Paracoccus pantotrophus: one gene and its partner. The protein of the gene in region 2 interacts with the protein of the main gene of each other region in a pairwise test. Links are inferred from orthologs where the notes say so. Each region holds a gene or a part of one and is shown on either strand. Other genes may lie near its edges.

Region 1 (2,986 bases), on a different replicon or contig from region 2:
CTGGACGATTGCGCCGAGGCGCTGCGCGAGCACGATCCCGACCGCTTCGGCATCTGTCTGCTGGCCCCCGCTGAGGCGCGGCCGCGGCTGCTGACGCTTTATGCGCTGAACCTGGAGCTGGCGCGTGCGCCGCTCGCCTCGACCGAGCCGCTGATCGCCGAGATGCGGCTGCAATGGTGGATCGAGCGGCTGGAGGACATCGGCGCCGGCAAGGTGCAGTCGCATGAGCTGCTGACGCCGCTGGCCGAGGCCTGGGGACCGCGCGCCGCCGGTTTCCCGGTACTGGCCGAGGCGCGGCGCCGCGATGCGGCGCGCGAGCCGCTGGACGGGCCCGAAGCCGTCGCGGCCTATGTGCGGGATACGGCGGTGCCGCTGGCGCGCTTCGCCGCCGAGGCCATGGGCTGGGAGGCTGCCGGGGGCTTCGCGCCCCCGGACCCCCGCGGGGTATTTGGAAAACGGAGAAAGCCGGATGTTGCCGAGGTCGTCGACGCCCAGGCCGAGGGGGTGGGGTTGGCGCATTGGCTGGCCGCGCTGCCGGCCTTGCAGGGGTTGGGGCTCGGGCTTTGGGACGCCTCGCCCGAGGTGCTGGCCGGGATTGCAGGCAAGGCCCGTGCGAAACTTGCCGAGGCCCGGGCGCAGCGCCGGTTCGTGCCGCGCCGGCTGGCGCCGGTGCTGTTTGCCGGGGCGGGCGTGCGGGCCGCGTTGCGGGCCGCGCCGCGGGGGATCGAGGCGCTGGCCGGTGCCGCCCCTTCGGAATTCCGCCGCCGCCTGGCGCTTGGCGCCTTTGCCCTGACGCATCGCTGGTGGATATGAAAAGGGCGGCCGCCTGGGCCGCCCTGCTTCGTTGCGATGCCCCGCGGATCAGCCGCGCAGGATGGACTTGCCGGCATATTCGGCCGCGGCGCCCAGCATTTCCTCGATGCGGATCAGCTGGTTGTATTTCGCCAGCCGGTCCGAGCGCGCGAGGCTGCCGGTCTTGATCTGGCCGCAATTCGTCGCCACCGCCAGGTCGGCGATGGTGGCGTCCTCGGTCTCGCCCGAGCGGTGCGACATCACCGAGGTATAGCGCGCGCGGTCGGCCATGCGCACCGCGTCCAGCGTCTCGGTCAGGGTGCCGATCTGGTTCACCTTGACCAGCAGCGAGTTGCCGCAGCCCTTCGCGATGCCCTCGGCCAGCCGCGCCGGGTTGGTCACGAAGAGGTCGTCGCCGACCAGCTGCACCCGGCTGCCCAGCGTGTCGGTCAGCAGTTTCCAGCCGTCCCAGTCGTCCTCGGCGCAGCCGTCCTCGATCGACAGGATCGGGTAGTCGTTGCAGAGCGCTTCCAGGTAGGCGACGTTCTCGGCCGGGCTCAGCGACTTGCCCTCGCCGGCCATCTCGTATTTGCCGCCCTTGAAATATTCGGTCGAGGCGCAGTCCAGCGCCAGCATGATGTCGTCGCCGGGCTGGTAGCCGGCCTTCTCGATGGCCTTGAGGATGAAGTCCAGCGCATCGCGGGTCGAGCTGAGGTTCGGCGCGAAGCCGCCCTCGTCGCCGACGCCGGTGGCGAGGCCGGCCGAGGACAGTTCCTTCTTCAGCGTGTGGAAGACTTCCGAGCCCATGCGCACGGCTTCGCGGATGTTCTCCGCCGCCACCGGCATGATCATGAATTCCTGGATGTCGATCGGGTTGTCGGCATGTTCGCCGCCGTTGATGATGTTCATCATCGGCACCGGCAGCACGCGGGCACCGGCGCCGCCGACATAGCGATAGAGCGGCTGGGTGCAGGCCTCGGCCGCGGCCTTGGCCACCGCCAGCGACACGCCCAGGATGGCATTGGCGCCCAGCCGGCCCTTGTTCGGGGTGCCGTCCAGTTCGATCATCATGCGGTCGATGGCGACCTGCTCGGTCGCATCCTCGCCGATCAGGTTCTCGGCGATCTCGCCGTTGACGGCGGCGACGGCCTCGAGCACGCCCTTGCCCAGGTAGCGCGCCTTGTCGCCGTCGCGCTTTTCCACCGCCTCATGCGCGCCGGTCGAGGCGCCCGAGGGCACCGCCGCCCGGCCCATGGTGCCGTCTTCCAGCGTCACATCGACCTCGACCGTCGGGTTGCCCCGGCTGTCCAGTATCTCGCGCGCGAATATGTCGATGATGGCGGTCATGTCTGCGTCCCCCTTGGCTGACGAGCTTTGGCGCTGTTTAACCGCCTTCGCAGTTGCAGAAAAGCGTCAATCCGCCCCGGCCGCCCCATCCTCGCCGGGAATGCGCGAGGTGACGCGGGCCGGCTGATAGCCGCGCGGCACCTCCTCATGCGCATCGACCGCCAGATCGGCCCAGACCGGCAGGTGGTCCGAGGCCGCCCGCGCCATCTCGTTGTCCAGCACGCCGCAATCCAGCACCTCGATGCTGCGCGAGACGGCAAAGCGGTCATAGCGCAGGCGCGGGAAGGGCGCGGGCCAGCTGGGGCCCGGGGTGATGACGCGCAGCGCCTCCAGCGCCTCGAGCCCGCGCGAATCGTGCCATTCGTTGAAATCCCCGGTCAGCGCCATGCGGTCATGGCCGATGCGCCGCGACTGGGCGATGATGCGCGACAGCTGCGCGCGGCGCGACGAGCGCATCAGCCCCAGATGCACCGCTACCACCGTCAGCCCCGGCAGGCGCAGCACCAGCGCGCCCCTGGGCTCGATCCCCGGCAGGGGCAGGCGGCGGATCTCGGCCTTGTCGCGCAGTTCGGGGCGCAGCAGGATGGTCTGGCCGTGCCAGCCCAGCGAATTTTCGCCGGTGCCCAGAAAGGGGGCGGGGACCATGCCCGTGGTCTTTTCGATCAGCTTGCGCGGCAACGCCTCGGGCCGGGCGCCGAAGCGGAAATCGACCTCTTGCAGGGCGATCACGTCGGCATCCAGTTCGGCGATGACGCGCAGGTTGCGCTCGGGCGCGTGCGGGCCGGTCATGCCGCGGCACTTGTGCAGGTTGTAGCTGGCCAGTCTCAGGCGGTCGGGGCTTTTCGGC
Region 2 (2,966 bases):
GAACAGGCGGAAGACCAGGTTCGGCAAGGGCAGGGCCTGATCGACCAGTTCCATCGCCTCGACCGTGGCCATCAGCGTGGTGGCGCGGTTCCAGTCCTCGGATTGCGCGCCCTGCAGGATGTCGGCGGATTGCAGGTCGCCGCCCTCGGGCCCGGCATGGCTGCCGGCCGGCAGGGTCTGCAGCATGATGCCGCCGGCGCGCCAATGTTCCTGGTGTTGGCCGGGCAGCCGCGCGCGGCCCACCGTCAGCTCGAACCGGGTCGGCAGCTGTTCGGACTGTTCGAAATAGGTCTGCGCGCAGGTGGCAAGCGAACCGCCGGCCAGCGGCGTCAGGCCCTGGTAGGGGGTCGTGCCCTCGCCCTGGTCGATCAGCACCGCGAAATAGCCCTGGCCGAGCTGGTCGAAGCCGGGCAGACCGTCTTGCAACCGCTCGGCGTCGAAACTGGCCCAGGCACGCATGCGGGCGGGGCCGCCCTCGGTCTCGGGGGCGTAATAGTCGGTGGCGATGGTGCGGATGGCGCCGTTGCCGCGCACCTGGAGCGAGAGCTTCCAGCGCAGCTTGATGGTCTGGCCGATCAGCGCGGCGAGCGTGGTCAGTTCCGCCACCATGGCGCTGACCGGGACCGGGTAGTCGTGGCGCGACAGGATGTGTTCGAGCAGGGGCCCGAGACGCGCGACGCGGCCGCGCATGTCCGAGCGTTCCAGCTGGAAGGGCAGCATGCAGTCGTCCCAGGAAATTTCCTTCGTTTCGGTCATTGGAAGTCCTTCGGAATAGGGATGCGCGGGGGCCGGCTGCGGCCTGGCGCCTTGGCCCCAATATAGGCCCTGCGGCGGAAAGCCCAAGGGGGGAAGCCGGGGGCTTCGCGCCCCCGGACCCCCGCGGGGTATTTGGGAAACGGTGAAATGCGACCTTCAGGCCTGTTGACGGCCGCCCGGCCGGGACGATAACCGGGACCAGGGGCATTGCAGGGAGCCAGACATGACGTTCGACCGCCGCATCAAGATCGCGCCTTCCATCCTTTCCGCGGATTTCGCCAATTTCGGCCAGGAATGCCGCGCGGTCGAGGACCAGGGCGCCGACTGGGTCCATGTCGATGTGATGGACGGGCATTTCGTGCCGAACCTGACCTTCGGTCCCGCGATGTGCAAGGCGATCCGGCCGCATATCCGCGGCGTGATGGACGTGCACCTGATGATCGCCCCGGTGGATCCCTATATCGAGGCCTTCGCCGAGGCGGGCAGCGACATCATCACCGCCCATGTCGAGGCCGGGGCGCATGTCCACCGCACGCTTCAGGCCATTCGCGGCACCGGCGCCAGGGCCGGGCTGGCGCTGAACCCCGGCACCCCGGCGGAAGCCGCGCGGCCGCTGCTGGACGATGTCGACCTGATCTGCGTGATGACGGTGAACCCCGGCTTCGGCGGGCAGAAGTTCATCCACAGCCAGGTCGAGAAGGTGCGCGAATTGCGCGCCATGATCGGCGACCGGCCGGTGCATATCGAGATCGACGGCGGGGTCGATCCCACCACCGCGCCGCTGGTCGCGGCGGCGGGGGCGGATGTTCTGGTCGCCGGCTCGGCCGTGTTCCGCGGCGGCTCGGTGTCGAACAGTGCCCCTTACGGCGAGAACATCCGCGCCATCCGCGAGGCTGCCGAGGCCGCGCTGCGTTGATCTGGCGCGGCGCCACGGCGCTGGCCGGCGGGGCGCTGGGCCTGGCCGCGCCGCTGGCCGGGGCGGATTGGCGCGAACGGCTGGCGCTGTCCGGCCCCGCGGTCGCGCCGGGCGGGATCTGGCTGCATGCGGCCAGCGTGGGCGAGCTGAACTCGGCCCGCGTGCTGGCCGAGGCGCTGGCGCCGGACTTTCCCCTGGTGGTGACGACCAACAGCCTGACCGGGCGCGACCTGGCCCGGCGGCTGGGCCATCCTTGCGCGCTGGCGCCGCTGGACGTGCCGCAGGCGGTGGGCCGCTTTCTGGACCGGGTTCGGCCCGCCGTGCTGGTCACGGTCGAGAACGAGCTTTGGCCCAACCGCTCGGCCATGGCGGCGGCGCGGGGCGTGGCGCAGGTCGTGGTGGGCGCGCGCATCTCGGCACGCTCGGCGGCGCGCTGGCGCCGGCTGCCGGGGCTGATCGGGCCGATGCTGGCCCGCATCGACGCGCTGTCGGCGCAGGATCCAGGCAGCGAGGCGCGGCTGCTGGCGCTGGGGCTGCGGGCGGGCGCGCTGACGCCGCGGCTGAACCTGAAGCTGCTGGCCCCTGCCCGGGTCGAGCCGGGCGAGGACGGGCCGGAGCGCGCGCGCACCGTGCTGGCGGCCTCGACCCATGAGGGCGAGGATGCGCTGATGCTGGATGCCTGGGCGGCGGCGCGCGAGGCGGTGCCGGGCCTGCGGCTGATCCTGGCGCCGCGCCATCCCGAGCGCGGCGATGCCGTGGCGGCGCTGATCGCCGCGCGGGGGCTGGAATATGCGCGTCGCAGCCGGGGCGGCGGGCCTGGCGCGCCGGTGCTGCTGGCCGATACGCTGGGCGAGATGGCGCAATGGTATCACGCCGCCGGCATCTGCATCACCGGCGGTTCCTTTGCCGATCACGGCGGCCATACGCCATGGGAGCCCGCCGCCTGGCGCTGCGCCGTCCTGCACGGGCCGCATGTCGCCAACCATGCCGGCGACTATGCCGATCTGGCCGCGGCCGGCGCGGCGCAGGGCTGCGATGCGGCGGGCCTGCCGCAGGCGCTGGCCGCCCTGGCGCGGGATGCCGGGGGGCAGCGCCGCATGGGCGCGGCGGCGCGGGCGCTGCTTCTGGCGCGGGCTGGCAATCCCGCCACGTTGATCGGACGGATCGCGGCCCTGGCCCGGCGCGGGCTTGCATAAGCCCCTGCGCGGCCCGATATTTAAAGGGAAAGGAGCCGAGATGATCCGCTATGCCCTGCGTTGTGAAAAAGGCCATGACTTCGATGGCTGGTTCCGGT

The links. The genes of interacting proteins can lie anywhere in the genome.
Region 1: the proteins of rpe (region 2) and eno interact in binary tests that used the Escherichia coli proteins (3 or more experiments, as listed by UniProt). The link is inferred for Paracoccus pantotrophus from one-to-one orthologs.

Annotation. Positions count from the first base shown.
Region 1 is NZ_CP044423.1:840,773-843,758, forward strand. It holds eno (phosphopyruvate hydratase), read right to left. Parts: upstream 2,140-2,986; coding sequence 862-2,139; downstream 1-861. Other genes in the region: ESD82_RS04055 (squalene/phytoene synthase family protein), read left to right, coding at 1-813; ESD82_RS04065 (endonuclease/exonuclease/phosphatase family protein), read right to left, coding at 2,206-2,986. UniProt on the Escherichia coli protein: Catalyzes the reversible conversion of 2-phosphoglycerate (2-PG) into phosphoenolpyruvate (PEP). It is essential for the degradation of carbohydrates via glycolysis.
Region 2 is NZ_CP044426.1:186,136-189,101, forward strand. The notes cover bases 114-2,825. They hold rpe (ribulose-phosphate 3-epimerase), read left to right. Parts: upstream 114-979; coding sequence 980-1,672; downstream 1,673-2,825. Other genes in these bases: hslO (Hsp33 family molecular chaperone HslO), read right to left, coding at 114-756; ESD82_RS11320 (3-deoxy-D-manno-octulosonic acid transferase), read left to right, coding at 1,669-2,825. Also shown: more of hslO, read right to left, coding at 1-113; more of ESD82_RS11320, read left to right, coding at 2,826-2,868; ESD82_RS11325 (DUF1178 family protein), read left to right, coding at 2,909-2,966. UniProt on the Escherichia coli protein: Catalyzes the reversible epimerization of D-ribulose 5-phosphate to D-xylulose 5-phosphate.